2 regions of the Dorea sp. AM58-8 genome follow, and region 2 is predicted to be linked to the other one. Evidence: riboswitches for the same ligand, from Rfam matches in the RefSeq annotation. Region 2 holds a riboswitch; the other holds the start of a gene.
What was found. Region 2 has a riboswitch for FMN ahead of DXA18_RS09055 (ECF transporter S component). Riboswitches for the same ligand answer to the same signal wherever they lie in the genome.
Positions count from the first base shown of each region.

Region 1: it holds a riboswitch for FMN, as region 2 does, so the genes downstream of both, DXA18_RS03035 (ECF transporter S component) here and DXA18_RS09055 (ECF transporter S component) in region 2, are expected to answer to the same signal.

Region 1 is NZ_QSDM01000002.1:252,250-268,583, forward strand. Features, by position in the region: gene DXA18_RS03020 (MurR/RpiR family transcriptional regulator) at 1-228, opposite strand, end outside; gene ald (alanine dehydrogenase) at 505-1,620, shown strand; gene DXA18_RS03030 (Tex family protein) at 1,863-4,013, shown strand; gene DXA18_RS03035 (ECF transporter S component) at 4,104-4,727, opposite strand; FMN riboswitch at 4,852-4,983, opposite strand; gene DXA18_RS03040 (aldo/keto reductase) at 5,130-6,311, shown strand; gene tsaE (tRNA (adenosine(37)-N6)-threonylcarbamoyltransferase complex ATPase subunit type 1 TsaE) at 6,394-6,828, shown strand; gene tsaB (tRNA (adenosine(37)-N6)-threonylcarbamoyltransferase complex dimerization subunit type 1 TsaB) at 6,816-7,553, shown strand; gene rimI (ribosomal protein S18-alanine N-acetyltransferase) at 7,555-7,995, shown strand; gene DXA18_RS03060 (hypothetical protein) at 8,099-8,332, shown strand; gene DXA18_RS03065 (ribonuclease Z) at 8,334-9,245, shown strand; partial or broken gene tsaD (tRNA (adenosine(37)-N6)-threonylcarbamoyltransferase complex transferase subunit TsaD) at 9,247-10,274, shown strand; gene ispD (2-C-methyl-D-erythritol 4-phosphate cytidylyltransferase) at 10,278-10,979, shown strand; gene DXA18_RS03080 (sugar-binding transcriptional regulator) at 11,166-12,131, shown strand; gene srlA (PTS glucitol/sorbitol transporter subunit IIC) at 12,276-12,794, shown strand; gene srlE (PTS glucitol/sorbitol transporter subunit IIB) at 12,816-13,811, shown strand; gene DXA18_RS03095 (PTS glucitol/sorbitol transporter subunit IIA) at 13,857-14,228, shown strand; gene DXA18_RS16565 (hypothetical protein) at 14,267-14,800, shown strand; gene DXA18_RS16570 (hypothetical protein) at 14,764-15,291, shown strand; gene DXA18_RS16575 (hypothetical protein) at 15,462-15,584, shown strand; gene DXA18_RS03105 (transcriptional regulator GutM) at 15,716-16,174, shown strand; tRNA gene DXA18_RS03110 (tRNA-Ser) at 16,288-16,334, shown strand, end outside.
Region 2 is NZ_QSDM01000010.1:99,921-116,254, forward strand. Features, by position in the region: gene DXA18_RS09030 (PD-(D/E)XK nuclease domain-containing protein) at 1-176, shown strand, start outside; gene DXA18_RS09035 (MarR family winged helix-turn-helix transcriptional regulator) at 295-774, shown strand; gene DXA18_RS09040 (ABC transporter ATP-binding protein) at 767-3,088, shown strand; gene DXA18_RS09045 (ABC transporter ATP-binding protein) at 3,081-4,931, shown strand; gene DXA18_RS09050 (dicarboxylate/amino acid:cation symporter) at 5,044-6,273, opposite strand; FMN riboswitch at 6,498-6,624, shown strand; gene DXA18_RS09055 (ECF transporter S component) at 6,685-7,338, shown strand; gene DXA18_RS09060 (pyridoxamine 5'-phosphate oxidase family protein) at 7,353-7,838, shown strand; tRNA gene DXA18_RS09065 (tRNA-Glu) at 7,923-7,994, shown strand; tRNA gene DXA18_RS09070 (tRNA-Thr) at 8,115-8,187, shown strand; tRNA gene DXA18_RS09075 (tRNA-Ile) at 8,211-8,284, shown strand; tRNA gene DXA18_RS09080 (tRNA-Asp) at 8,347-8,420, shown strand; tRNA gene DXA18_RS09085 (tRNA-Val) at 8,425-8,497, shown strand; tRNA gene DXA18_RS09090 (tRNA-Leu) at 8,529-8,614, shown strand; gene DXA18_RS09095 (sodium-dependent transporter) at 8,744-10,084, shown strand; gene DXA18_RS09100 (DUF3793 family protein) at 10,331-10,879, shown strand; gene DXA18_RS09105 (flavodoxin) at 10,916-11,338, shown strand; partial or broken gene pflB (formate C-acetyltransferase) at 11,470-13,470, shown strand; gene grcA3 (autonomous glycyl radical cofactor GrcA3) at 13,576-13,818, shown strand; gene pflA (pyruvate formate-lyase-activating protein) at 13,840-14,580, shown strand; gene DXA18_RS09125 (ABC-ATPase domain-containing protein) at 14,679-16,334, shown strand, end outside.

The DNA.
Region 1 (16,334 bases), on a different contig from region 2:
TTTATCCTGGTAGTCCTTTCGCAGTGCTTTCTGAAAGTCTATAAATCCGGAAAAACCAATCGTGCGGCTGAAACGTATGACGGAAGATTCGCTGACACCAAGTTTCAGGGCGATTTCGGTAGATGTCATAAAACAGGCATCGGATGCGTTGTCCAGAATGTATTCAGCAATAATCTTTTGCGTTTTGGTCATGTGTGCTGAGCGAAGTAAATCCTGCATATTTTCCATAGTCTTATCCTCCGGGAGATTATATTAATAGTTAGATTTAAACATGAAAAAGAAATTTGTGCAAGATGTGGAAGACATTCTTATAGAAGAAAAAGCGTAATATTAAGTGAAAAAATAAACTTACTGGTGAAAAAAATAACTTTTATTGTAATGTACAACAGTGTGTGCTAGTATTAGGTCAGACGGAAGAGAAGAATATTATTCAGCAAAGAATAAAAATGAAAAATAATATTCACTCAAAAAACAAACGGATTAAAATTTTAGGAGGATTTTAAAATGAAAGTAGGATGCGTAAAAGAGATCAAAAACAACGAGTTTCGAGTAGGTATGACTCCTGACAATGTAAAGAGTTATGTGAATGCAGGACATGATGTCTATATCGAAAAAGGAGCCGGAGAAGGATCAGGATTCTTAGATGCTGAGTATGAGGCAGCTGGAGCTAAGATGATCGATACTGCTAAAGAAGTATGGGACACTGTTGAAATGATGATCAAAGTAAAAGAGCCGCTTCCGGAAGAGTATCCATTATTCCACGAAGGACTTATCCTTTATACATATCTTCACCTTGCAGCAGACAAGCCGCAGACAGATGCTCTGCTTAATTCCAAAGTAAAAGGTGTTGCATACGAGACACTGATCGAAAGAAACGGAAGCATCCCTCTTCTTGCACCAATGAGCCAGATCGCAGGACGTCTGAGTATTCAGGAAGGTGCTAAATATCTTGAGAAGAGATTCGGTGGAGAAGGAGTTCTCCTTGCAGGCGTTCCGGGAACACCGAAGGCTAACATCGTAATCCTCGGTGGTGGATCTGTAGGAACTAACGCATGTAAGATCGCTGTAGGAATGGGCGCTAACGTAACAATTATGGACATCAACCTTCAGAGACTTGCTTATCTTGATGATATCTTTGGAGCACGTATCCAGACACTCGTATCTAACGATGCTAACATTGAAAAAGCAGTGAAAGAAGCTGACCTTGTAATCGGATGTGTTCTGATCCCAGGAAAATCTGCTCCGAAGCTGTTCAAGAAGAAATATCTCAAAGAGATGAAACCAGGTGCAGTATTCGTAGACGTTGCTGTAGACCAGGGTGGATGTGGTGAGACAACTAAGGTTACATACCATGATGATCCGATCTTCATCGAAGACGGTGTTGTTCATTACTGTGTAGGCAATATGCCAGGAGCAGTTCCGAGAACATCTACAATCGCTCTGACAAACGCTACACTGTCTTACGGACTGCAGATCGCAGGCAAGGGACTTGAGCAGGCATGTAAAGATAACGAAGTAATTTACTCAGCTATCAATACATACGATGGAAAATTAACATGTAAGAACGTAGCAGACAGCTTTGACTGCTATGAATACACAGATGTCAGAACTGTATGCTAATTAGCTGCAATTATAATAAGTAGAAACTGAATGATTAATTCCTATTAACGGAAAGTGCCGGTATCTTTAAGGTGCCGGCATTTCCTGTATCACTGGGTGTTTGTATGGAACTGTCATTGTCTGAATTTCGGGTAGTTAAGATGGAAAAACACATTGTAATCACAGAATGGAAAAGGTATACTATAAGGCATGCAGAGCACATACATAAGTGCACATTAAGATGTTGCAGAAAGGGTGTATATATGGATATTAATCAGAAGATAACGGAAGAACTTGGTGTTAAGCGGTGGCAGGTAGATGCGGCTGTGAAGCTGATTGACGAGGGGAATACGATTCCGTTTATTGCACGATATAGAAAGGAAGCGCATGGTACATTGGACGATGAACAGCTTCGTAAGCTGGCAGAGCGACTGACCTACCTGCGCAACCTGGAAGAGAAAAAAGAACAGGTATTGGCAAGCATTGAAGAACAGGGGAAACTTACAGAGGAGTTGCGAGACAGGATCCTTGAGGCACAGACGCAGGTGGCAGTGGATGATCTGTATCGTCCGTATCGTCCGAAGCGTCGTACCAGAGCAATGATTGCGAAAGAGAAAGGACTGGAGCCGCTGGCTATGCTGATGCTGCTTCAGCAGTCCAAAGAGCCGTTGGATAAATTGGCATCAACGTATATTAATCCGGAGAAGGAAGTAAAGACTGTTCAGGATGCGGTGGCCGGAGCAAAGGACATTATTGCGGAGCAGATTTCGGATGATGCGGCTTACCGCAGCTGGATCCGCAATATGACTGTGAAAAAGGGCAAAGTAGTATCGCAGGCAAAGGATGCAGAAGCGGAATCTGTCTATGAGATGTATTATGAATTTGAAGAAGCAGTGGTTAAGATCGCGGGACACCGTATTCTGGCACTTAACAGAGGCGAGAAGGAAAAATATTTGACGGTGAAGATCGAAGCACCGGAAGAAGATATTCTGCGTTACCTGAAGAAAAAGATGTTACATGGAGATCATACTGAAATCACAGCAGCTATTGAAGCAGCAATTGAGGACGGATATCAGAGACTGATCGCACCGGCTATCGAACGCGAGATCCGGAATGAACTGACAGAGAAGGCAGAAGATGGTGCAATCCAGGTGTTTGGCAAGAACCTGGAACAGCTTCTGATGCAGCCGCCGATCGTTGGCCGCACAGTACTGGGGTGGGATCCGGCATTTCGTACCGGTTGCAAGCTTGCGGTGGTAGATCCAACCGGGAAAGTTATTGGCACTACGGTTATTTATCCGACGGCACCAACTACTCCACAGAAGATTAAAGCATCCAAAGATTTGTTGAAGAAGATTATCCCAAAGTATAATATTTCTTTGATCTCACTGGGTAATGGAACCGCATCCAGAGAGTCGGAACAGATTATTGTGGAGCTTCTGAAGGAAATTCCAGAGAAAGTGCAGTACGTAATTGTAAATGAAGCCGGCGCATCTGTATATTCTGCCAGCAAGATTGCAACAGAAGAATTTCCTAAATTTGATGTAGGACAAAGAAGTGCAGCATCTATTGCAAGACGACTGCAGGATCCGCTGGCAGAACTGGTTAAGATTGATCCGAAATCCATCGGTGTCGGACAGTATCAGCATGACATGAATCAGAAGAAGCTTGGCGAGGCATTACATGGTGTTGTAGAAGATTGTGTAAATAAAGTCGGCGTAGATCTTAACACTGCCTCTGCGCCGCTGCTCTCGTACATTTCCGGTATCTCCGGAACAATTGCCAGGAATATTGTGGCATATCGGGAAGAAAATGGAAGATTCAAGAGCAGAAAAGAACTCTTAAAAGTAGCGAAACTCGGACCAAAAGCATATGAACAGTGCGCCGGATTTATGCGAATCCACGAGGGTGCTAATCCGTTGGATGAGACCAGTGTACATCCGGAGTCTTACGAAGCTGCTAAGAAGCTGCTGGAAAAACAGGGATTTCAGATATCCGATATCACAGGCGGCAAGCTTGCGGGATTGTCACTTACGATTCGCGATTATAAGAAGACAGCACAGGAACTGGGCGTAGGAGAGATTACCCTGCGTGATATTGTAGCTGAACTGGAGAAACCGGGCAGAGATCCACGTGATGAGATGCCGAAACCAATCCTCCGCACGGATGTGTTGGATATGAAAGATCTGAAAGAAGGTATGGTTCTCAAAGGAACAGTAAGAAATGTTATTGATTTTGGTGTGTTTGTAGATATCGGTGTACATCAGGACGGACTGGTGCACATTTCTGAGATTACCAATAAGTTCATTAAGCATCCACTGGAAGCAGTTAGTGTTGGCGATGTCGTGGATGTGAAGGTCCTGAGTGTGGATCTGAAGAAGAAACGAATCGCACTTACCATGAAGAACGTATAAAGTAAGAATGTATAAAAAAGAGGTTTGAATGACTGTGTTTACAGCGTTCAAACCTCTTTCTATATAATGAGTTATGATACTTTGGGATGGTTACTGCATCCGAAATACCGGACGGATCTTCTTGTAAATCAGGAATACGATCAGGGAATCGATGATTCCTTTTAAGATATTAAATGGTGCGACTGCAAATGCCACAAAGGTAAACAGGCTGGTAATATGAGCATTGACTGCAGTTCCCATTCCTACAAGTGCTTCCATTGGCATGCCGAAAGCTTTGCCGTAAGCCGGAAGCAATACAAATGCATTCAGGAAACATCCAAAGATTGTCATCAATACAGTACCTGTTGCCATACCGATGATGGCACCCTTTCTGGTATGCATTTTGCGGTAAATGATTCCTGCCGGTACAACGAAAGAACATCCGAGAAGGAAGTTGGCAAGTTCACCAACACCTGCGGTAATCGTGCCGTTGATTGCAAAGTTCAGAAGAATTTTGATTAGTTCGATCGCAGCACCTGCAACTGGACCCATAGCAAAACATCCTACCAGTACTGGTACTTCACTAAAGTCAATCTCGTAAAAGGCCGGTGCAAATGGCAGTGGGATCTCGAAAAGCATCAGTACAACAGAGATGGCTCCGAGCATTCCAATCTGTGCCAGAATCCTTGTCTTAGAAGACGTGTGTGTGCGTTCGTTAGTTAATGTGTTATCCATTTTCTTTCTCTCCTTTTGATGTGGATTATAAAAGGAAGAACTCTTCTCGAAATGTGCGTAGAGAATGCAAATAAAAAAACCCGACATCATATGCCGGGGTCAATTATCATTCAAATGATACTGCACAATCCTTCTCTCATCCAGACTTTACTGTCGGTTCTGGAATCTCACCAGATCAGCTGCTGCACTGTGTAGGATACAACAGGTCGCGGACTATACCGCCGGTTGGGAATTACACCCGACCCCGAAGAATTACTATTCCATTTATGTTGTAAGGATAGCACACTATATCCAAGAATGCAAGTCTCTTTACATGAAAAATGGATTCACGTATAATAACTCTTACAGCTGACCACAGGTGTGCTAATTAATTTTAAGATTTTGTGATCAAAGGAGAATGATATGCAATATAGAAAAGATCGATATGGAGAACAAATTTCTTTGCTGGGATATGGTTGTATGAGATTTACAAAAAATGGTAACAGCATAGATCTCGATAAAGCGGAAAGGGAATTGATGCTTGCCATTAAAAGTGGTGTGAATTATCTGGATACAGCATATATCTATCCGGGAAGTGAGGTGGCAGTTGGCGAGATACTACATCGCAATCACTGCCGGGAAGAAATTAGGCTTGCAACCAAATTGCCGCAGTATTATATCAAGTCAGGTGCAGCAATTGAAAAATATTTTAATGAACAGCTCACACGTCTTCAAACAGATTACATTGATTATTATCTGATGCATATGCTGACAGATGTTGCGGCATGGGAGAAACTGAAGAAGCTTGGTATTGAAGCTTGGATCACACAGAAAAAGAAAGAGGGCAAAATTCGCAATATCGGATTTTCTTTTCACGGTAATACGGAGATGTTTATCCAGATTCTGGATGCTTATGACTGGGATTTCTGCCAGATTCAGTATAACTATATGGATGAACACACGCAGGCAGGAAGAGCAGGTCTTCAAGAAGCAGCAAAACGCGGGATTCCAGTGATTATCATGGAACCTTTACGCGGTGGAAAACTGGTGGATCTGTTACCGGAAAAAGCAAAAAAGCGAATTGCAGAAGATCCAAAGAAACGTACTCCGGCAGAACTGGCATTCCGCTGGCTGTGGGAACAACCGGAGGTGACCTGTGTGCTTTCGGGGATGAATTCAGAAGAGATGATCCGTGAAAATGTTCGTATAGCATCGGAAGTACAGACCGGCGAATTTACAGAAGAAGATTTCTCATTGATTGAGGCGGTAAAAAAAGACATACAGGACACCCTGAAAGTAGGATGCACCGGATGTGGATATTGTATGCCGTGCCCGAAAGGAATTGACATTCCGGCAGCTTTTCGTTGTTATAATCACATGTATACAGAAAAGAAAGGCGCGGGACGTCACGAATATCTTCAGACTGTATGTCTACGGAAAGATTTCCGACCGGTCAGTGCCTGTGTGGGATGTGGTAAATGCGAGAGCCACTGCCCGCAACATCTGGCAATCCGCCAGAAGCTGAAAGAGGCAGATGGCAAGCTTCTTCCGTTTTATTATAAGATCGGTCTTAAAGTTGTGAAGAAACTGGGGCTGTTCTGGTAAAGCAGTGTCATATATAGAAAAAAAAAGAAAGATATGCTATAGTGTGTGTATACTCGAAATAGAAAATGGATGGTTTATTAATATGAAGAGAGAATTGATAGAATCAAATTGCGAGAAGGATACTCGTGATCTGGGATTTCGACTGGGACAGGCTGCGGAGCCTGGTCAGGTGTATACGCTGGTGGGAGACCTTGGTGTCGGCAAGACGGTGTTCACGCAGGGACTGGCAGCAGGTCTTGGGATTGAAGAGCCGGTGAGCAGCCCGACATTTACAATTGTACAGGTGTATGAGGATGGCAGACTTCCGTTTTACCATTTTGATGTATACCGAATCGGTGATGTGGAAGAGATGGATGAGATCGGATACGAGGATTATGTATACGGGCAGGGAGTGTCCCTGATCGAGTGGGCGAACCTGATTGAAGAGATTCTTCCGGAACATTATACAGAGATACGGATTGAGAAAGATCTGGATAAAGGATTTGATTATCGGAGGATAGAAATATGCGAATATTAGCATTGGATAGCTCGGGACTTGTAGCGAGTGTAGCTGTTGTAGAAAAGGATGGAGAAGAGACAAGTACCATCGCAGAATATACGGTTAATTATAAGAAGACACATTCCCAGACGTTATTGCCTATGTTGGATGAGATTGCGCACATGACAGAACTGGATCTGAATACAGTAGATGCCATTGCAGTAGCGGGAGGACCGGGATCATTTACCGGACTCCGAATTGGATCTGCGACGGCGAAGGGTTTGGGACTTGCACTGAAAAAGCCATTGATCCATATCCCGACTCTGGAAGGACTTGCGTATAATCTCTGGGGAACAGATAAGATCGTGTGTCCGATCATGGATGCAAGACGCGGTCAGGTATATACTGGAATTTATGAATTTGACGGTAATGAATTACGTGTGCTGGAAGATCAGATGGCGGTCAGTATTGAAGAACTGGGTGAGAAGCTGAAACAGTATAGCAGACCAGTTGTTTTTCTGGGAGATGGAGTGCCGGTATTCAGGAAAAGACTCGTGACAGAGATTATGCCAGAGTCTGATCTACATTTTGCACCTGCATCTATGAATCGTCAGAGAGCAGCTTCGGTAGGAAGCCTGGCGATCCGCTATTATGAAGAAGGCAAGGCGGAGACGGCGGTGGAACATCAGCCGGATTATCTCCGTGTATCACAGGCAGAACGTGAGCGCGCGGAAAGAGAACGTGCGAAACAGGAGGCAAGATAATATGTTTTGTATCCGTAGAATGCGGGAAGAAGATCTTGCGGATGTGGCAAGGCTTGAAAAAGAGATATTTTCAGATCCATGGAGTGAGAATGCAATCAGAGAAAGCATGGAACAGTCGCAGACGCTGCTTTTGTCAGCACTGGAGGATGGTGTACTGGTTGGCTATCTGATTGTTTATTATGTATTGGAAGATGGAGAGATTGCCCGTATTGCGGTAGAATCGGACTTTCGCAGAAACGGTGTAGCTTCTCGTTTGTTGAAAGAACTGGCGTTTATCTGTGCGGACAATGGCGTAAATAAATTACTGCTAGATGTTCGGGAAAGCAACGAATCAGCAAAAGCTTTTTATAAGAAAAAGGGGTTTGTCCTGGATGGCGTGCGGAAAAATTATTATACAAATCCGACAGAAAATGCGATTCTTATGAGTCTGGAACTGTTGTGACAGGTGGCAATAAAGGAAAGAGTTCCCACTAGGATAACGTCTGGACGATGGTTATAATGTAGGCGTAAGACGATATACAGTTTATAACAACAGGAGGAGTCGTATGCGCAAATATGGGATGAAAGAAACGAAAGAAATTAAAAAAATTATCTGTAATAAATGTGGAAGGGAAATTACAGCTGTGAATGGATTGCTCAGCGAAGACGTGCTGTCTGTAGAAAAACGCTGGGGCTATTTTTCCAGAAAGGACAACCGGGTAGACAGATTTGATCTGTGTGAAGATTGCTATGATGAGATGGTTGCTGCATTTTTACTTCCACCGGAAAGTAGAGGATAGAATGTTAGATGTATGTTTGCTGGGAACCGGCGGTATGATGCCGCTTCCTTACAGATGGCTCACTTCTTTGATGGTGCGTTATAATGGCAGCAGTCTGCTGATCGACTGTGGCGAGGGTACGCAGATTGCCATCAAAGAAAAAGGATGGAGCTTTAAGCCGATCGATGTGATCTGCTTTACGCATTATCATGGAGATCATATCAGTGGGCTTCCGGGACTATTGCTTACTATGGGCAATGCAGATCGGAAAGAACCACTTACCCTGATCGGGCCGAAAGGTCTGGAGCGGGTTGTGGGCGCCCTGCGCGTCATTGCGCCGGAACTGCCATTTCAGATTATATATAAGGAAATCAAAGGTCCGGAAGAGACATTTGAGATGAATGGTTACCGCTTGAAGGCGTTTCGTGTAAATCACAACGTATTGTGTTATGGATATACGATGGAGATTGACCGGGCAGGCAAGTTTGACGTCAGCCGGGCAGAAGCAGCAGAGATTCCAAGGAAATACTGGGGAACTCTGCAGCGTGGTGAAATTGTGGAGGAAGATGGAAGAATCCTGACTCCGGATATGGTACTTGGACCGGCCAGAAAAGGTCTCAAGATCACTTATGCAACAGATACCAGACCGACCGAGTCGATTCTGGAGAATGCAGAGCATGCCGATTTGTTTATCTGTGAAGGTATGTATGGAGAGAAGGATAAGTTAAAGAAAGCAAAAGAATATAAGCATATGACGTTTTATGAGGCAGCTGAACTTGCAAAGGCGGCAGAGGTAAAAGAAATGTGGCTGACTCATTACAGTCCGTCGTTGAATCGACCGGAGGAGTACCTGAAAGATACACAGGATATTTTTGAAAATACGGTGGCATCAAGAGATGGACAGTCCGTTGAGCTTGTATTTGAGGAGGCATAATATGGAAGAAAAAAAAGATTTGCTGATTCTGGCAATCGAAAGTTCCTGCGATGAAACAGCTGCGGCTGTTGTGAAAAATGGCAGAGAAGTATTGTCTAATGTGATTTCTTCGCAGATTGCACTGCATACGCTGTATGGTGGCGTGGTGCCGGAGATCGCATCCAGAAAGCATATTGAAAAGATTAATCAGGTGATTGAAGCAGCACTTGATGAGGCGAAGGTTACATTGGATGACATTGACGCCATTGGTGTAACTTATGGACCAGGACTTGTGGGAGCGCTTCTGGTCGGAGTGGCTGAGGCAAAAGCAATCGCTTATGCGGCTAGGAAACCTTTGATCGGTGTACACCATATTGAAGGACATATTGCTGCAAATTTTATTGAACACAAAGAATTGGAACCGCCGTTTCTCTGTCTGGTGGTGTCCGGTGGACATACACATCTGGTGTGTGTGAAAGATTATGGAGAATTTGAGATTCTGGGACGCACAAGAGATGATGCGGCAGGTGAGGCATTTGACAAAGTGGCCCGGGCTATCGGACTTGGATATCCGGGTGGTCCGAAGATTGATAAAGTGTCAAAAGAAGGCAATCCTGATGCAATTGAATTTCCAAGAGCGCACATGGAGATACGCCATACGATTTCAGTTTCAGTGGTGTGAAGTCGGCGGTGCTCAATTATCTGAATGGATGTAAGATGAAAGGCGAGACCTGGAATCAGGCGGATGTTGCTGCTTCATTCCAGAAAGCTGTTACAGATGTACTGGTGGCTAACTCTATGCAGGCAGTGAAAGAATACGGACTTCGTAAGTTTGCAATTGCCGGCGGAGTTGCATCGAACAGTGCACTTCGCAGTGCTATGAAAGAGGCCTGTGAAAAGAACGATATTGATTTTTATTATCCGTCTCCGATATTCTGTACGGACAATGCGGCGATGATCGGCGTGGCAGCATACTATGAGTACCTGAAGGGAACCCGTCATGGATGGGATCTGAATGCAGTACCGAATCTGAAGCTGGGGGAACGATAGGACATGAAGGACAGATGTACTGCGATCGTACTTGCGGCAGGGCAGGGACAACGTATGAAAAGCAAAGTGAAGAAGCAATTTTTGAGCATAGCAGGAAAGCCTATTGTGTATTATGCGCTGCAATGTTTTGAGAAAGCATCATTCATTAACAATGTTATTCTGGTAACCAGCGAGGATTGTGTGGACTATTGTCAGAAAAAGATAGTAGAAAAATATGGATTTCGAAAAGTAGAAAAAATAGTTGTTGGCGGAAAGGAACGGTATGATTCTGTGTATGCCGGTCTGCTGGCCTGCGGAGAAACGGATTATGTATATATCCATGACGGTATCCGCCCGTTCATCACCAGAGATATTTTGGAGAGAGCTCTGGATGGAGCCAGAGAGACTGGTGCATGTGTGGTTGGAATGCCTTCTAAGGATACGGTGAAGATTGTTGATAAAGAACAATTTGTTACAAAAACGCCAAAAAGAGCCCGTGTGTGGGCGGTTCAGACGCCGCAGGTTTTTCGTTATTCAATTATCAGACAGGCACATGAAAAAGCACGGCTTGGAAGAATGGATGGAGTAACGGATGATTCGATGCTGGTGGAAAAATATGGTGACTGTAAAGTAAAAATGGTAGAAGGATCCTATGAAAATCTAAAGATAACAACGATGGAGGATCTGTTTGTTGCGGAAGTTATACTGAGGGGAAATGAATTGTAAACATTGGGGCGTGTAGACGAGAAGTGTTATCTTTGTTAGATAATTATCAATTGTTACAAAAGCATTGAACAAATGTAAAAATGGGGTTGTGAGAAATAGTAAACTTTTACAAATATTCAACTCGAATCTATTGAAGTTGAGGTAAATATGTACTAAGATTTAGGAGAAGAAAGCGAGAAGATCTGGATGAAGAAAATTGTAGATGATTGGCGGCTGATATATAAAGTTTGTAGCTTGTATTACGAAGATGATATGCGTCAGCAGGAAGTCAGTGATTATCTGGGAATTTCCAGAGCTACAGTGTCGCGTATGCTTCAGAAAGGAAAAGAAAGTGGGATTGTCCGTGTAGAGGTGATTAATCCTGTACAGTTTTCCTACAACAAGCTGGAAAAGGCATTGGAACGCAAATATGGTCTGAAAGAGGTTATTGTCGTAGAAAGCAGTGCACTGGATACTAAGACGGAGTCGGTATCGCGTATGTATGAGCGGGCAGCTCTTTATCTTTCGCAGTTCTTTAAAGATGGGGACTGGATCGGAGTAACCATGGGACATACGCTTCACAATATCGTGAAGACGAACCGGGCGTTCGAAAAAGATAAGAAGCTGATGTTTGTACCGATTGTCGGAGGTATTGGACAGAGTACGATTGATAAGGTGGATGTGCAGAGTAATCGTATTGCACAGGAGTTCTCCAGAAAGTTTGGAGGGACTTATACACAGTTCCTGTCGCCGGCAGTTTTTTCAGAGCAGAAAGCAATGGAGTATTTTCTAAAAGAGAAGTCGATAAGTTACATATTTGATGATTTTCAGAAGTTAGATACGCTGATCATGGGAATCGGCATTCCACAACGAGTGGAATCAACACTGGTTCGGGCAGGGTATATTACAGGTGAGAACCTGGAAAAGTTTGCCCGAGACGGAATGGCAGGAGATATCGCATTGCATTTCTTTGATGAAGATGGGGCTACTGAGAAGTTTCGTGCATTTAATGACCGTGTAGCAGGTATGCCGTTGGAGATGATGAAAAAAGTCAGAAACAGAATTGGCATAGCGGGAGGCGAGAACAGAGCTGAAGCTATCAGAGGAGCGATTAAGGGTGGATTCATCAATATGTTAATTACGAATATTGATGCAGCAGAGAAGTTGCTTTGATAATATTATTTTAGATATATAAATGAATAGCGAAAGCCGGGTGGATTTTGCAGTCAAGGGCCCAGACATGTGAACGAAGCCGGACAAGCTATGATCATTATATATAAAGTAGGATACTATAAATGAGTAAATGGAGGAGAGACTATGGAAGCTATTTCTAATGTAGCAAGTGGATTTATTGGTCTATTTCAGGCAGGTGGAGAAACATTTATGGGCTGGGTTACCGGCATCATTCCGCTTGTAGTGTGCTTGATGACAGCGGTAAATGCTATCATCAAACTTGTAGGTACAGAGAAAGTTGAGAATTTCGCTCAGAAAATTACGAAGTATATGATTCTTCGGTACACATTACTTCCTTTAATGGCAGTATTCTTCCTGGCAAATCCGGCATGTTATACATTCGGACGTTTCCTGGAGGAGAAGTACAAACCGGCATTTTATGATGCAGCAGTAAGTTTTGTACATCCTATTACAGGACTTTTCCCGCATGCAAACGCTGGTGAGCTTTTTGTATGGACAGGTATTTCAGCAGGTGTTGCTGAGGCTGGTTATGCAACTGCTGGTCTTGCAGTAAGATATTTCCTTTGTGGTCTGGTAGTTATCCTGATCCGTGGTATCTTGTGTGAGAAATTGTACGCGTCAATGGCAAAGAAGAGTGCTTAATTAGTTGGAGGAGGTAGAATCATGTATAAATCTATTACTATTAAAGCTGGATCAGGCGGATGGGGCGGTCCTCTGACTATTACCCCTACAGAAAAATGCCACAAAATCTTAAATGTTACAGGTGGAGGAATTACACCGGTAGCACAGAAGATTGCAGATATGACTGGAGCAGAAGTTGTTGATGGATTCAAGACAGGATGCCCGGATGATGAAGTTATGGTAGCAGTTGTTGACTGCGGCGGAACAGCACGTTGTGGTGTATATCCGAAGAAAGGTATCTTTACTGTTAACCTTACACCAGTAGGACAGTCTGGACCTCTTGCACAGTACATCCAGCCGGAAATCTACGTATCAGGTGTTACAGAAGCGGATCTGTTCATGGCTGATGGTTCTGAAGTAGAAGCTGCTGCTGCTAAGCAGGAAGCTAAGAGTGAAGCAAAGACTAAAGAACAGGCTAAGGCAGATGTTGCTGCAGCACAGGCTGGTCAGAAGCAGGGTATCGTAGTTCGTATCGGTAAGGGCGTTGGTAGTGTTGTAAATAAATTCTTTGCAGCAGGTCGTGAGACTATCGATATGGTAATTAAGAACATTCTGCCATTCATGGCGTTTACAGCTACATTGCTTGGTATTATCAGCGCTAGTGGACTTGGTGATATTATCGCCAACACAATCGCTCCGCTGTGTGGAACACTTCCGGGAATGCTCGTTATTTCCTTCATTTGTGGATTGCCGTTCCTGTCACCGATTCTGGGACCTGGAGCTGTTATTGCACAGGTTGTTGGTACTCTGCTTGGAGCACAGTTCGCAACAGGAGCTATTCCTGCTAAGTATGCACTTTGCGCATTATTCGCAATCGATGCACAGGTTGGTGGAGACTTCGTACCGGTTGGACTTTCACTTGGAGAAGCAGAGCCAGAGACAATTGAGCTTGGTGTTCCGGCTGTACTGTTTGAGCGTATGATCACAGGACCTTTATCTGTACTGCTTGCATTCGTATTCAGTATTGGAATGTTCTAATTCTGAACGAAATATCATTCAGCTTGAAAAGAAGGAGACATTTAAATGAAATTTCAGGTAACAATCGTAGGACATGGTGCAGAAGCACTTGAGTTTTTAAATGACTCAGATAACAGTTTTTTCATTCTCTTTAACGAGAATGCGCCGGAAGAACTGGCAGAGATTTCTGTGTTACATACAATTTCTGCAGTTTATAAAGAACCGGCACCTGGTGATACCATGAAGATCGGTGATAAGGAGTTCAAGATCACTGCAGTTGGTGTGGAAGCTCCATATACACTGAGAGAACTGGGACACTGCACTGTCAACTTTGGCGGCGGCGAAGAAGCCGCACTTCCGGGATGCATTATGCTGGAAGGCTCTGAGAAAGTAACTGTGGAGGATCTGCAGGCCGGAACAGAGATTTCTATATACTAATCAATTAAATTCATAACATAAGTAAGGAGAGATGAGTTATGCTTAACATGGACAAAAAACTTCTTAAAAGAGAAGAAGAAGGCAAAGTTATTCGCGTAGGTATCGTAGGAGCCGGCCAGATGGGTCGTGGAATGGTTACACAGATGGTTCTTATGAAAGGTATTACACCGGCAATCGTATCTGATATCAAGATTGAGAATGCTGTACACGCGTTTAAATATGCTGAAGTTCCGGACGAAGAAATCGTAGAAGCTAAGACATTAGAGGAAGCTAATGCAGCTATGGAAGCTGGTAAATATGTTGCTTGTGAGGATGCTAATTTCGTATCTCAGGCTAACCTTGTTGAATGTGTGATTGATGCAACTGGTGTACCGGATGTTGGAGCTAAAGTAGCTACTGATGCTATGAGAAATAAAAAGCATGTTGTAATGCTGAATGTTGAGACAGATGTTGTTATTGGACCATACCTGAAGAAACTTGCAGAAGAAGAAGGCGTTATCTACACAGGATCTGATGGAGATGAGCGGGTGCAGTTATGCATCTGTATAGCTTCGCTAAAGCAATGGGCCTGAACGTAGAAGTTATGGGTAAAGGAAAGAATAACAAGATCGACTACGATTGTAACCCTGATACAGTTCTTGAAGAGGCTACTCGTCGTAAAATGAGTCCTAAGATGCTTTGTGCATTCAAAGATGGTACAAAGACAATGGTAGAGATGACTGCTATGTCTAACTATACAGGACTGATCCCGGATGTTATCGGAGGACATGGTCCGAAGACAGCTCCTGGAACAGAAGGTATCAAAGAGCTGAACGAGATCTTCAAACTGAAAGAAGATGGTGGTATCCTGAACAAACACGGCGTAGTAGAATACGTTAATGGAATTGCTCCGGGAGTATTCGTAACAGTATCTACACCAAATGCAGAGATCGCATACCAGCTTGGATATCATAGCATGGGACCTGGACCACTGTGGACACTGTATCGTCCATATCACCTCTGCAACCTTGAGACACCTCTGTCAGTTGCAAGAGCAGTAATCGAGGCGATGCAACATGTGTAGCTAAAGATGGTCTGGTATCTGAGTGTATTACAAGAGCTAAGATCGATCTGAAGGCTGGACAGACTATCGATGGTATCGGTGGATACACAACACACGGATCAATTGCTACAGCAGAAGAGTCTAACGCTAAGGGATATGTGCCATTCGGTCTTGTTACTAAGAATGCAGTTATGAAACAGGATGTTAAGAAGGGTACTCTGATCACATATGATATGATTGATCTGGATAAGACAACTCTGATTTACAAGCTGAGAAAAGAACAGGATGCAATGTACGGAAGACACGTACTGTAGTCCATAATATTAAAAGATATTAAATACCTACAATACCATAATAATACCGGGAAAGGGTAGATGACCTGGGAATCCTTTCAGCGATACGTAAGGCTGATGGGGCTCCTTCCCGGCTATAGGAGGAAGTGTGCATGTTTAGTCAGTTACCTATGATATCCAAACTTTTATTCGTCATATTGATTCTTTTTATCCTGCAGGCATTAGGTGGATACTATCAGGTGAAGAATTATCGTGCTACTGTACGGGAAATTCATAAATTGGGCAATGTGGGCATTGGTCAGAAAAAAGGTAAATTTTTTAATGGTAATATTGTTATGGTAGCATCAGATAGTGATGGTATCATTAAAGGTGTTGTGATTCTGGATGGTATTACATTCCTGTCCAAATTTCATTCGGTAGACGAATTTTTAGGCAAACCATTAGTGGGGAGCAGCATCTATTCATTCCTGGAAGTGACGGACGGATTTGATAAGAAAGAGCGCAAACAGTATATGGGATGGATTCGTGCGTTTGAAGCTCTACGCACCAGATTTGAAGCGCAGGAAGATTCAAATGAGTCGGAAGACGCGGAAAACACAGAAGCGATATAAGGGATTTTTTGAAATTTACGCAAAAAAATAAAAAAATCAAAAAATGTATTGACATACAGTATTCTAAATGCTAATATATTAGAGCACCAAGCGAGTGCAACAGTAGAATACATGGAGAGGTATCGAAGTGGTCATAACGAGGCGGTCTTGAAAACCGTTT
Region 2 (16,334 bases):
AATTAAAGTGGAATAGCAATCTAAATGCAGAGGATCTTGAGAGACTGGCAGAAGATGCGTTAGCGCAGATTAACGAGAAGAGATACAATTCCGAAATGATGCAAGAAGGCGTTGAAAATATACTTAAACTTGGAATTGCATTTTCAGGTAAGAAAGTTAAAATTAAGGCAGAATAGGAAATAAAAATTAAGAAAGTATAAAACACCGGCATTTAGCTTGACAGAGTTACTTGCCGGTGTTATTAATTATAGATGTTAATATATAACAATGTTAAATAATCAAATGAGAACCGAGGTGAACATAGAAGTGGATGAATTGTACAGGGAGTTTTTTCAGACAATCCATCAGTTCCGGAAGCTGAATATGGCATCTATGATGCCGGATGTCAGCCAGTCGGAATTCGTGATCATGAATGTGATCCGGGATAAGAGCTCCGAGGGAAAGGTTGTAATTTCCGAACTGGCATGCAGGTGTAAGCTGCATTCGTCTGCTGTATCCAGGACGTTACACGGACTGGAAGAAAGAGGATATGTGGAGCGACATATTGATAAGGACGACCGGAGAAATATCTGTGTAGAACTTACCGAAGAGGGGAAAAGGACTGTTGAAGAATGCAGGCAGATCATGCAGGATTTTGGCAGGACTGTATTGAACCACATGAATGTCAGAGATATGGAACGTTTAATTACGTATATGAATAGACTGTATTCTGTGGCAGAAAAAGAAATAGAGACTAGAAAATGGAAAGGCAGAAAGGGAAAAGAGCATGAGTAAGATAGCGAAGAATATGCTTCCGTACTGGAAGTCAGTGATTATCATTCTTACGCTGCTGGTGGTTCAGGCGATGTGTGATCTGGCACTTCCGTCGTATACTTCGGACATTATCGATGTAGGAATTCAGAACAGCGGTGTGGAACATGTGGTGCCGGAGAAGATAACTGAAGAGGAAATGCAGACAGCGCAGTTTATTATGACAGATGACGAAGCGGATGTGTGGAAGAATCTGTATAAGGAGAAAGACGGATATTACGAATTGAAAGATCTGTCAGAGGATAAGCTGAATCAGGCAGATGAAGAACTGACGGTGCCGCTGATCATGAATTATCAGATGAGTACGATGGAGGTGGATGCGTTTAAGAAATCCATTGCTGCTCAGATGGGGATGGATGCAGCACAGCTTGCGGACATGTCAGTTGAGCAAATTGGTCAGATGATGCATATGGAACTGGAGAGTTTCATGCAGGAGAAAGAAGATGATGACGGTAACACAAAGACGGTAGAATGCGTAGATGTACGCAGTGTATTTTCTGCGTTGTTGCAGAGCGGCGCAATGACAAAAGACCAGATTTTTTCTATGCGCGACGATATGGAAGATACCATTGATGCAATGGGAAGCTCTCTGGTGAAATCGATGGGAGTTGCCTATGCAGTATCTGCTGATAAGGCAGCAGGTGTGGACATTGATCAGGTACAGAAGGATTATCTCTGGATGTCCGGACTGAAAATGGTTGGCATGGCACTGTTGATGGGAGTTGTTACCGTACTGGTAGGCTTCTTTGCTTCTCGTGTGGGTGCGGGTGTCGGAAGAGATCTGAGAGATAAAGTATTTAAGCGTGTTGTGAGGTTCTCCAATGCAGAGATGGACAGATTTTCAACAGCATCCCTGATCACCAGAAGTACCAATGATATTCAGCAGATTCAGATGGTGTCTACGATGCTTCTGCGAATTGTAGCATATGCACCGATCCTTGGTATCGGCGGCGTGCTGAAGGTTATGAAGACGGGAGCGGGAATGGGATGGGTGATTGCATTGGCGATTATTGTGATCCTTGGATATGTAATGGTACTGGTATCCGCAGCTATGCCGAAGTTTAAACTGATGCAGAAACTGGTGGATAACATCAACCTGGTATCCAGAGAAATCCTGACAGGACTTTCTGTTATCCGTGCATTCGGACGAGAGAAGAAAGAAGAAGAACGTTTTGATGATGCGAATCGGAGCCTGACTAGGACGACACTTTTTACCAACCGCATTATGACATTTATGATGCCTGGTATGATGCTGATCATGAATGTGCTTACAGTAAGCATTGTATGGGTAGGTGCACACAGAATTGACAGTGGTGATATGCAGGTAGGTGCAATGACAGCCTTTATCACTTATGCGATGATGATTGTTATGTCATTCCTGATGCTGACAATGCTTTCTATTATGCTTCCGAGAGCAGCGGTAGCAGCAGAGCGTATTGATGAAGTCGTTGTAACAGAGTCCTCGATTCATGATGCAGATCAGACGGAAGCAGTTGCAGAGCGTAATGGCGTGATTTGCTTTGAACATGTGAATTTCCGGTATCCGGGAGCGGAAGAAGATGTATTGCATGATATTGATTTTATTGCAGAACCAGGCAAAACGACGGCTATTATCGGAAGCACAGGATGCGGTAAATCTACACTGGTGAATCTGATTCCGCGGCTCTATGATGTGACCGGCGGTAAGATCACACTGGATGGCAAAGACATCCGTAATATTAAGATGTCAGATCTGCGTGAGGAGATTGGATTTGTGCCGCAGAAAGGAGTGTTGTTCTCTGGTACGATCGCATCTAACCTGCGCTTTGGCAAAGAAGAAGCAACAGATGAGGAGATTGCGAAGGCGGCCAGGATTGCACAGGCGACCGAGTTCATTGAGACAAAAGATGACAGATATGATAGTGCGATTGCGCAAGGTGGAAGCAATGTGTCTGGTGGACAGAAGCAGCGTCTTGCAATCGCCAGAGCGATCGCAAAGAATCCGAAGATTTTTGTATTTGATGACAGCTTCTCAGCACTGGATCTGAAGACGGATGCGGCGCTTCGGAAAGCTCTTGGTGAAAATGTAAAGGACAGCACTGTGATCATTGTAGCACAGCGAATCAGTACGATCCTGCATGCAGAACAGATACTGGTTCTGGATGATGGAGAGGTTGTAGGTAAGGGTACACATGAAGAACTGTTGAAGACATGTGAAGTATATCAGCAGATAGCGAAGTCTCAGTTGTCTGCAAGAGAGCTTGGACTTGAAGAAAGTGAGGTGTCCGGAAATGAGTAATAGTCAGGAACGTACACGTACGCAGCGCCGCAGAGGACCGATGGGACACGGTATGCAGCCGGGTGAGAAGCCAAAGAATCTGAAGAAATCTGTTGAGCAGCTTGCAAAATATATGGCAACATATAAGATTGGCATATTTATTGTGATGATCTGTGTGGCATGTTCAACAGTATTTACAGTAGCCGGACCAAAGATTCTGGGTAAGGCTACAACGGCTCTTTCAGAAGGACTGATGAATAAGATACGCGGAACAGGAAGTATCGATTTTCAGAAGATTGGAATGATCTTGTTGTTTGTACTGACGTTGTATCTGTGCAGTGCGCTGTTCAGTTTTATTCAGGGCTGGATTATGACCGGTATCACGCAGAAGGTATGTTACAGATTGCGGAAAGAGATCTCTGAGAAGATCAACTGCATGCCGATGAAGTATTTTGAAAGCCGTACTTATGGCGAAGTCCTTTCGCGCATTACGAATGATGTAGATACACTGGGACAGGGACTTAACCAGAGTATTACCACGATCATTACGTCTGTGGCTACGCTTGTGGGTGTGTTGATCATGATGCTCAGCATTTCACCGTTAATGACACTGATCGCATTGATTATCCTGCCAATTTCTATGGGACTGATCGGACTGGTGATGAAGAAGTCACAGAAGTTCTTCCGTTCACAGCAGGAATATCTGGGACATATCAATGGTCAGGTTGAAGAAGTCTATGGCGGTCATATGGTTATCAAAGCATTTAACAGAGAAGAAGCAACAATCGAAGAGTTTGAAAAGACGAATAATATTTTGTATGATTCTGCATGGAAATCACAGTTTCTGTCAGGAATGATGCAGCCGATTATGATGTTTGTCGGTAATCTGGGATATGCATGTGTGGCATTGACAGGAGGACTCCTGGCAATCAGGGGCGTGATTACGATTGGTGATATTCAGGCGTTTATCCAGTATGTCAAGAACTTTACACAGCCGATTCAGCAGATTGCACAGGTAATCAATATGGTGCAGTCTATGTCTGCAGCATCTGAGAGAGTATTTGAGTTCCTTGGAGAAGAAGAGGAAGTGCAGACTGCAGAACATCCGGCTGATATTGCGCAGGTAACCGGTGAGGTAAGTTTTGAACATGTGAAGTTTGGTTATAATCCGGAGCAGGTGATTATCCATGACTTTAGTGCAAATGTTAAACCGGGACAGAAGATTGCGATTGTGGGACCGACCGGTGCTGGTAAGACAACGATGGTCAAACTACTGATGCGTTTCTACGATGTGAACAGTGGATCCATCCGTTTGAATGATCATGATATCAGAGATTTCAACCGAAGAGAGCTAAGGGATGCATTTGGAATGGTATTGCAGGATACCTGGCTGTTTAAAGGCACAATTATGGAGAATATCCGTTACGGACGGTTGGATGCAACGGATGAAGAGGTTATTGCGGCAGCAAAAGCAGCGAGAGCACATCATTTTATTAAGACACTGCCGGGTGGCTATCAGATGGAACTGAATGAGGATGCAAGTAATGTATCTCAGGGACAGAAGCAGCTTCTGACGATTGCGAGAGCGATACTGGCAGATAATAAGATACTGATTCTGGATGAGGCGACTTCGTCTGTAGATACCAGAACAGAGATTGAGATTCAGAAAGCGATGGATAACCTGATGAAGGGCAGGACAAGTTTTGTCATTGCACACAGATTGTCTACAATCCGGGATGCAGATCTGATCCTTGTTATGAAAGACGGAGATATTATCGAACAGGGCAATCATGAAGATCTGCTGGCAGCGGGTGGCTTCTATGCAAACCTGTATAACTCACAGTTTGAAGATGTGGTAGCTTAAAAAGTTAAATAGATATATACGATATATACAAAAAACCGATGGTAAAGACATTTGATATAAATGTCTGAATCATCGGTTTTGTGATAGAGCTTAAAAGATTGGTGTATTTGTTTTAATTATTTGTGGTTTTGCGCGCTTCACGCTTTGCCTCCAGATTGGAGACAATGACGGTACAGGCTGCATCACCGGTGATGTTGACGGTTGTACGTCCCATATCAAAGATACGGTCTACTCCGGCTACCAAAGCAATGCCATCAACAGGAAGACCAACAGAAGTAAGTACCATAGCCAGCATGACCATACCTGCACCCGGTACTCCAGCGGTTCCGATAGATGCCAGTGTAGCGGTAAGAACGATGGTCAACATCTGTGGAAGAGTGAGCTGGATGCCGTAGCAGGAAGCAATGAAGATAGCACAGACACCCTGGTAAATGGCTGTACCGTCCATGTTGATCGTCGCTCCCAGAGGCAGTACGAAAGAAGCAACTTCTCGTCTGGCACCGAGCTTTTCAGTGCACTCCATGTTGATCGGCAGAGTTCCTACAGAAGATGCACTGGAAAATGCAAACATGATTGCCGGAAGCATGCCTTTAAAGAATTTCAGTGGACTTAAACCGCCCATAGTTTTTACCGTCAGTGAGTACACGAATACTGCATGTACAATGTAACAAATATATGCTGCCAGAAGCACCATTGCAAGAGAACCGATGATAGCAGGTCCGTTGGATGCGATGACCGGGCACAGTAAACAGAAGACACCGATCGGTGACAGCTTCAGAATCATTTCCATACATTTCATAAAAATGTCATTTAGATCGTTGAATGCATTTACTACACGGATATTTTTCTCACCTACAAGGATAATCGCAAATCCAAGAAGAACAGCCATGACGATGATCTGCAGCATGTTAGCTTCTACCATAGGAGATACGAAGTTGGATGGGAACATATTCACAAGTGTATCCATAAAGGATGTGGCTTCGGTTGCTTCATAAGTCAGATCCGTAGTAGCAACTACCGGGAACAGACTTTTAAAAAGATTACCGCCGATCAGACCGATCGTAACAGCAAATGCAGTCGTGCAAAGATAGAAAATAACCGTTTTCAGACCAATGGCGCCCACCTTTTTGATATCACTCATAGAAATGATACCGAACATGATGGAGAATAATACAATAGGAACGACGATGAATTTAACAAGGTTCAAGAATATCGTTCCGAAGGGTTTGATGTAGGATTCGGCAAAGTCTGCGTGACTCTGCAAGAGCAATCCTGCAATGATGGCCAGTACAAGTGCAATAAATATCTGCATGGCCAAAGACATTTTTTTCTTTTCTTTCATTTTATCAATTCCTCTCTTTAAAAAAGAGACACTGCGCCTACTGCAATGTCTCCGTTGACGATTCATTATACCATGATACATTTATAAAAACAATTCCTTTCAAAAATTTCAAAATATTCCAAAAATTTCAAAAAATAACAAATAATATTTACAGCTGTGTCAGAAAAGTATATAATAAATCTCAACAGATAATGTTACTGCAATTACAACTCGATATAGAATCAATAAGTCTTTGTGGCAGGGTGAGATTCCCTACCGATGGTATAGTCCATGACCCGCGAGAGCGGCTGATCTGGTGACCTTTATGGAATTCCAGAACCGACGGTACAGTCCGGATGAGAAAAGACATTTTCTGCAAAAATAAAGCCCGGAGCGTAGATGTTCCGGGTTATTTTTATAGGAGGATCCGATATGAACGGAAATGAACAAGAAGTAACAACAGTAAGTAATCAGGTACACAGCGCATCGAGGATGAAGGTGAAAAAGATTGCATTTATAGGTCTTATGGGAGCTGTCAGTGCAGTACTTATGCTTATGCGATTCCCGATTCCATTTATGCCGCCATTTCTTTCGTTTGATCTGTCTGGTGTGATGGAGATTATGGGAGGCCTAATGTTTGGACCGGTAGAAGCACTGTGCATTATCGTTGTGAAGATATTGCTTCAGCTTGTGATGCAGGGAACGATGTCGCTTGGTACCGGAGAACTGCAGAATTTTCTGTTAAGTTCTGCTTATGTGTTGCCGGCAGTGTTTATTTATCACAGAAAGAAGACAAGAAAAAGTGCTGCTCTCGGAATGGCTGTCAGCTGCTGTGTAGTAGCTGTAGTTGCAGTTCTTACTAATTTATATCTTATTATACCGTTTTATGTGAAATTATTCGGTATATCCATGGGTGATATTATTGCAATGTGTAATGCTGTCAATCCAGCCATGAAGGATACGGTAAGCCTTGTTATTTTTGGACTGCTTCCATTTAATCTGATCAAATATGGGGCAACATCGGTGGTTACATTTATTATTTATAAGAGATTAAGTGGTGTGATAAGAGGAATCATTAACAGATAAAGAGGAGATTAGGGATGAAATTTACATTAAAAAAAGACATTACATACGAACAGGCTGTTGAAAGAATGTTTGAAATGCTGGGAGATTGGAAGATTATGGCATTGGCTTCCAGCGTGAATGACTATGTAATGGTAAGAAACGTAAGCTGCCTGTTTTATGATGAGAAAATCTGGTTTAAGACAGACAAGAATTTCCGGAAAACAAAACAGCTTCTGGAAAATCCGCATGTAGCATTGTGCTGGAGTGGAGTACAGGTGGAAGGAATTGCAATTAATAAAGGATTGGTGGTAGATGAGCCAGACAGACGTTTTGAAAAAGGATATAAAGAACATCTGTGGGAAAGTTATAATAAATACAGTCATGAAGATACAGAAATCCTGATTGAAATAGAGCCAAAGTATGTGGAAATCTGGGATACCAGTGATGAGGGTTACGCATTCCAGCTTTTTATAGATTTTGAAAACAAAACGGTAGAATCTAAAATTTACGATCAAAAATAATAATAAATTTCAAAAAAAGCTTGCATATTTTAAAACAGTATGCTAACATTAAATGCGGTCACCATGGAAGTGGTGATAGCATAAGGCTCCATGGTCAAGCGGTCAAGACATCGCCCTTTCACGGCGGTAACCCGGGTTCGATTCCCGGTGGAGTCATTTGATTGAATAATTCAATCTTGCAACACATCATGCCGATGTGGCTCAATTCAGTAAGATTGACCACGTCAATCGCAGGCAGAGCTGATGATTACAAATCAGTTGCTTGCAACACATCATGCCGATGTGGCTCAATTGGCAGAGCAGCTGATTTGTAATCAGCAGGTTATCGGTTCGAGTCCGATCATCGGCTTAGTCCTTTAAGGGACGTCATATGGACCTTTAGCTCAGCTGGTTAGAGCAATCGGCTCATAACCGATCGGTCCTGGGTTCGAGTCCCCGAAGGTCCACTAATCCAGCACAAGAGCGTCTGGTATAGACGCTGGGTGCATGGTGATTTAATTTAATATTTGGCCCAGTGGCTCAGTTGGTTAGAGCGCCGCCCTGTCACGGCGGAGGTCGAGAGTTCGAGTCTCTTCTGGGTCGTTTTGGGATCTTAGCTCAGCTGGGAGAGCATCTGCCTTACAAGCAGAGGGTCACAGGTTCGAGCCCTGTAGGTCCCATTCGCAACAAAGTTGCGAATCACAATTGAATGCCGCAGTGGCGGAACTGGCAGACGCACAGGACTTAAAATCCTGCGGGACTAACCTCTCGTACCGGTTCGATTCCGGTCTGCGGCATTAAGTAAAAATAAGAGAACCGTTGAAATTACAGCGTTTCTCTTATTTTTTATAATAAGAAGCAAAGTCAGGAATATGAATGGCTTCGCCGATTGGTCGAGAACAGTGGTAGTTGGAGGATTTATTTAAATGGGGAAACATGAAAAGGAAAGAGATGGATTCAAGAGCAGGACAGGGTTTGTCCTGGCCTGTATCGGGTCTGCGGTTGGTATGGGGAATATCTGGCGATTCCCATATATGGTGTCAGATTGGGGTGGTATGACATTTCTGCTGCCATATATTTTGTTTGTAATATTGATTGCGTCTACCGGAGTGATTGAAGAGATGGCGCTGGGACGGGCAGCGAAAGGTGGTCCGATTATAGCATTTGGCAATTGCACGGAGATGCGAACTGGTAATGCGAAAGTGGGAAACACAATCGGCTGGATTCCGGTGCTGGGATCGCTTGCCATGGCAATCGGATATACAGTGATAGTCGGATGGATTTTTAAATATACATTTCTTGCGATCACGGGTCAGATTGCAGACATGGGTCAGGATATGGATGTGATCGGAGGAGTGTTCGGAAGAACCGCGGCAGCATTTGGAAATAATTTCTGGCTGGTTATTGCTGTACTTATAACAGCTGTTATTATGGCAATGGGAATTGCCGGGGGAATCGAACGTGCCAATGGTGTCATGATGCCGCTGCTGTTTGTGTTGTTTGTCGGTCTGGGAATTTATATTTTTACATTGCCGGGAGCGGTCGGTGGATATCGTTATATATTTACGATTAATCCAAGTGGACTTTTGGATCCTAAACTTTGGATCTACGCGTTTGGGCAGGCGTTTTTTTCATTATCTATTGCCGGTAACGGAACTGTGATTTATGGATCGTATCTGAGTGAGTCGGAAGATCTTGTGAGTTCAGCACGTAATGTGGCGATTTTTGATACGATTGCAGCGATGCTTGCGGCGTTGGTGATCATACCTGGTATGGCAGTTGGCGGTGCGGAATTGTCATCGGGTGGCCCGGGACTGATGTTTATTTATTTGATCAATGTATTTAATGGTATGGCAGGTGGCAAAATAGTAGGAATTGTATTCTATATTTGTGTGCTATTTGCTGGTTTAAGTTCTCTTGTGAATCTGTATGAAGCGCCAATTGCTGCTATGCAGGAGATATTTGGAATGAAGCGTGTGACTGCGGTGGGAAGTATTGCAGGATTCGGATGTATCAGTGCGCTTATGATCCAGGGGATCGTTTCGGGGTGGATGGACGCGGTATCAATCTATGTCTGTCCGCTGGGGGCGATGCTTGCAGCAATCATGTTTTTCTGGGTGGCTGACAGGGAGTTTGCACTGAAAGCTGTGAATACCGGACGAGAGAAAAAGATTGGAGCATGGTTTCTGGTGCTCGGAAAGTATGTGCTTGTTCCGCTGGCATTTGTGGCATTAGTTGCAGGGGCACTGCTTGGTGGTATAGGATAAAGTAATGGGATTACTTTTGTGTATAAAATAAAAGACATGGAATTGCTTGACACTTTAATGAGAATATACTATATTAGGAAATGAGTTAGAATTAACTAACTCATTTCTTTTAATCAAAGGTTAGATAAAACTAATTACAATATGATGAGACTAACTTACGGGTTTGAAGAAAAAGAATAATTCATGCAGAATGGGTGACACTAAAAGAACTGAAAAGTATCTGACAGGCTGAAAGGAGACTTCGGGATGGAAAGATATCTGGTGGAGAATTGTTCTCCAACGCTTGCTTCGTTGAAAACCGGGAATTTATTTTCATATAAATACGATTCGCTGGAAGAAGTGGAATTCTATGTGGAATTCTGGAATCAGTGCATGGCAGAGAAAGGGGTATCTGTGTGCATTCTGAAGATCCGAAAGCAGACGGCATTGATCTACGTATTCAGAAAAAACTTTCTTGAGCGTGATATGAAGCGTCCGGGAGTGACAAAACTTCTGAAAAAAATGGGATACGAAAGTAGTGATGCAGACTATGCTCTCAGACATTTGCGAGGGCGTCTGGAAAATAATGAGGATTTTCCACACGAGATTGGTCTGTTTCTTGGCTATCCGCTTGGAGATGTGATTGGATTCGTGGAGAATGAAGGGCGTAATTCTTTATGCTGTGGGTGTTGGAAGGTGTATTGCAATGAATGTGAAGCGTTGCAGACGTTTCGGAAATTCAAAAAGTGTACAGAGGTCTATACTCATCTGTGGAATCAGGGAAAGAGTGTTTTGCAGCTCACGGTAGCTGCTTGACATAAGCAAATTCAAATTTAAAGGAGGATTATTATTATGAGCAAAATCGCAGTTGTATATTGGAGTGGAACAGGTAACACAGAGGCTATGGCAAATGCTGTACTGGAAGGTGTGAAAGAAGCAGGAGCGGAAGGAGAACTTCTGAATTGTGGAGAATTTGATGCGACGAAAGTGGCTGACTATGATGCAATTGCATTTGGATGCCCGGCTATGGGAGATGAAGTGCTGGAAGAAGGCGAATTTGAGCCAATGTTTGAGGGATGCGTGTCAGCACTGAAGGATAAGAAAATCGCACTGTTTGGTTCTTACGGATGGGGAGACGGTGAGTGGATGAGAAACTGGGAAGATGAATGCCGTAATGCAGGAGCGGTACTTGCGTGTGACAGCGTAATATGCAATGATGCACCGGATTCTGATTGTGAATCTGCTTGTAGAGCACTTGGGAAACAGTTGGCATAATGAAAAGAAAAAATGTATTCAAAAATATACATTTTTAAAATGCGTTGGAGATTGACAAGAGAGTTGATTTGACGTTAGAATGATTGAAGCAGAACAGGGGACTGCGGGAAATATACTTTTAGGAGGAAGTTATGGAACAGGAATGGAATTCATTTGTTGGAGGAGTTTGGCAGAAAGAAATTAATGTCCGTGATTTTATTCAGAAGAATTATACACCATATGAAGGTGATGATTCTTTCCTGGCTGGTCCGACACAGGCTACAAAGGATCTGTGGGATCAGGTAATGGAATTGTCGGCTGAAGAGCGTGCTAAGGGCGGAGTTCTGGACATGGACACTAAGATTATCTCAAGTATTACATCTCATGGACCTGGATATCTGAATAAGGATAAAGAGAAGATCGTAGGTTTTCAGACAGATAAGCCGTTTAAACGTTCGCTTCAGCCGTATGGTGGTATCCGTATGGCAGTTAAGGCCTGCGAAGATAATGGTTATCATGTAGATCCACAGATCGTTGATTTTTTCCAGAAACACAGAAAGACTCATAACGATGGAGTGTTTGACGCATATACACCGGAGATGCGTGCATGCCGTTCCAGCCACATTATTACCGGTCTTCCGGATGCTTACGGACGTGGACGAATCATTGGCGATTACAGACGAGTAGCTCTGTACGGAGTGGATCGTCTGATCGAGGATAAGCAGAGACAGAAAGATGGTACCAGAGTGATCATGTATTCTGATGTTACCAGACAGAGAGAAGAGCTTTCAGAGCAGATTAAAGCACTGAAAGAGCTGAAAGAGTTGGGTAATATCTATGGATACGACATTTCCAAGCCGGCTTCTAATGTAAAAGAAGCAATCCAGTGGCTGTATTTCGGTTACCTTGCTGCTGTTAAGGAGCAGAATGGTGCAGCAATGTCACTGGGAAGAACTTCTACATTTATTGATATTTATGCAGAAAGAGATCTGAAGAATGGCACATTCACAGAGGAAGAGATTCAGGAATTTGTTGATCACTTCATTATGAAGCTTCGCCTGGTTAAATTTGCCAGAACACCGGAGTATAATGCACTGTTCTCAGGTGATCCGACATGGGTAACAGAGTCTATCGGTGGTATGGGTATCGATGGTCGTACAATGGTAACTAAGATGTCATTCCGTTACCTGCATACACTGGAGAATCTTGGAACAGCACCGGAGCCGAATATGACCGTACTGTGGTCAACAAGACTGCCGATGAACTTCAAGAGATTCTGTGCTAAGACATCCATTGCATCATCATCTATCCAGTATGAGAATGATGATCTGATGCGAGTAACACACGGAGACGATTATGCAATTGCTTGTTGTGTATCTTCTATGCGTGTCGGTAAAGAAATGCAGTTCTTTGGCGCTCGTGCGAACCTGGCTAAGTGCCTGCTCTACGCTATCAACGGTGGTGTGGATGAGGTATCTAAGAAACAGGTTGGACCAAAATACCGCCCGATTACTTCAGAGTATCTGGATTACGATGAGGTTATGGATCGTTTCCAGGATATGATGAAATGGCTGGCACAGGTATATGTTAATGCACTGAATATCATTCACTATATGCATGACAAATACTGCTATGAGCGTATTCAGATGGCACTTCATGATAAACAGGTAAAACGCTGGTTTGCAACCGGTATTGCAGGTCTTTCAGTTGTTGCCGATTCACTGTCAGCGATCAAATATGCAAAGGTTAAGACGATCCGCGATGAAAATGGAATCGTTGTTGACTATAAAGTAGAGGGAGATTTCCCGAAATATGGTAACGATGATGACCGTGTAGATGACATCGCTTACACTGTAGTAAAAGAGTTCATGCATTATATTAAGAGTAATCATACTTACCGTGGAAGTATTCCGACAACATCAATCCTTACGATTACATCCAATGTTGTATATGGTAAAAATACAGGATCCACACCAGACGGAAGAAAAGCAGGTGAGGCATTTGCTCCGGGAGCTAACCCGATGCACAAGAGAGATAGCCACGGTGCAGTAGCATCTCTGAGCTCTGTATCTAAGCTCCATTTAAAGATGCACAGGATGGTATTTCTAATACATTTTCTATCATTCCTGGAGCGCTTGGTAAAGAAGATGCAGTATATATGAGCGATATCAGCCTGGATGACTTGAGTTTCTCTATGGAGCCAGACTGCGCTTGTGAGGAACCAAACCTTACAGATGACAGAGAGGAGGAAATGTAATATGAATATCAGCGAATCACAGATTGATAATTTGGTAAACCTTCTGGATGGCTATGCAGAAAAAGGTGGACACCATCTCAATGTTAATGTATTTACGAGAGAGAAACTCCTGGATGCACAGGCACATCCGGAAAAATATCCGCAGCTTACCGTCAGAGTATCCGGTTATGCAGTAAACTTTAATAAACTGACGAAAGAGCAGCAGGATGAGATCATCGCAAGAACTTTCCATGAGAGCATGTAAGGTCCTGGCGGGGAGAATCAATTGACAGGATATATTCATTCCACAGAGAGCTTCGGGACCGTAGATGGTCCCGGAGTTCGTTTTGTAATATTCTTTCAGGGATGTCCTATGCGTTGTAAGTACTGCCACAATCCGGATACGTGGGAGATCAATGCGGGCACGGAAGTGACCGTAGAAGAACTCTTGGAGCGCTATGAAAGAAATAAAGAATTCTACCGCAAGGGTGGAATTACAGCTACAGGCGGAGAACCGCTGCTGCAGATTGGATTTCTGACGGAGCTTTTTACAGAAGCGAAGAAGCGTGGAATCCATACCTGTCTGGATACATCTGGCATTATGTACAGCAAGGAAAAGCAGGACGAATTCGAGCGGTTATTCCATGTGACAGATCTGGTGCTGTTGGATATTAAACACAGCGATCCGGCAGGACATGTGGAACTTACCGGAAGAAAGCAGGAAGCGGTACTTCAGTTCATGAAAGCTCTTGAAAGGGCAGAGATACCGGTGGTAATTCGACATGTGGTAGTGCCGGGGATTACTGACGGTGAAAAGGAACTGACAGATACCGGACATCTGATCGGAGGTCTGCGTAATCTGGTGGGATTAGAGATCCTGCCATACCATACGATGGGAATTAATAAGTATAAAAATATGGGCAAAGAATACCCTCTGGAAGGTGTGCCAGAGATGAAAACGGAGCAGGCAAAGAAAGCGCGTATGACCATATTGAGAGCAATACAGGAAGTGAGGAGAAATTTGTAGGAATTTCTCCTTTCTCTTTATGTTATAATAAGATGTCAGGAAAAACACGAGGCAATCCACAGGCATCATAATAAGAAAAGAAAAAGGATGGAATAAGTATGAATACAGAGGCACAATTAAGAGAGCAGTTGAACAGGATTAATCGCAGAAGCTATCCTGCGTATAAAGATCTGAGAGGAAGTTATCAGTTTCCGGGATACATTCTGCATATTGACCATGTGCAGGGAGATCCATTTGCAGCTCCATCTAAAGTGAGTGTTGAAGTTATGCAGAAAATGGCAGGGTTTCCAAAGACACTTTTTAGTGAACCGCATAGGAGAATAGCGTTACAAGATCATCTGATTCGTGAATTTGGAAAGGTAATGAGCGGATACATGTTTCAGGCAAAAGGTTCCGGCAAAAGTGGTCTGATGAGTATATCAAAATGCGGTCAGCAGGTGCTGGAACGAACCGCTTTGACAATGGATGACAGGCGGATTCTGGTGAGATTTGAAGTGGGCTTTCCTGCAAATGGACGTACGATAAATGCGCCGGAACTGGAGAAGATACTTTTTCGTTTTGTCCCGGAATGTGTGAAACGAGCATTATACTATAATAACATGGATGCGAAGAAGATTCAGGAAATCGTGGAACTGGCAGATGATCAGCAGGCAATCAGGGAACAGCTTCCAGAGCGCGGGATTGTAGCGTTTGTGGCAAATGGTGCGATGCTCCCGCGAGAAAGTGGTGTGTCAGATCGACCAATGCGAGGAGCAGTGCCATTTGAATCGCCGGAATTAATGGAAGTAGAACTTACACTTCCGCATAAAGGTAAAATCAAAGGCATGGGAATTCCCAAAGGGATCACCTTGATCGTTGGCGGTGGTTATCATGGTAAATCTACTCTTTTGAAAGCACTGGAACTTGGTGTATATAATCACATTAAGGGAGACGGAAGAGAATATGTGATTACTGATCACACGGCGATGAAGATACGTGCGGAAGATGGACGGGCTGTGTCTCATGTTAATATATCTCCATTTATTAATAATCTTCCAAATGGAAAAGATACGGTGGATTTCTCGACAGAAGATGCCAGTGGATCAACTTCGCAAGCTGCGAATGTAGTGGAGGCAGTAAATGCAGGCGCAAAAGCATTATTGATTGATGAAGATACTTCTGCAACTAACTTTATGGTGAGAGATGAATTGATGCAGTCAGTGATCGCTAAGGATAAAGAGCCAATCACGCCATTTATCGATCAGGCGAGGAATCTTTATAAAAATCAGGGCGTATCAGTTATTTTGGTTGCCGGAAGTTCCGGGGCGTATTTTCATATCGCAGATAAGGTCATACAGATGGATATATATCGTACATTGGATATTACAGAAAAAGTCAGAGCCATCTGTGAGAGAACACCGGAAAAGGAGGGCGGTGTTCATGAACTGGCGTTGAGTATGCTGGGCAATAATCTCTGGAAACAGAATGACAGAGTTCTTACAGCGTATAAGGTGGAAAAGAAACATGATCAGATTAAGGTAAAACAGTTTGGGAAAGACAGTTTTTCCATCGGTAAAAGTGCAGTAGAATTAAAGTATGTAGAGCAGATTGTAGATGTAGAGCAGACTACAACTTTGAGTTATGTGATGAAATACGTACTGGAACAATTAGAAAAGAACCCGCACACAGAGATTTATGAACTGTTGGAAATGATATGTGACAGGATCAATGAGGAGGGACCTGGAGCAGTGTGTGGCAGAAACGTGCCGGGAAAT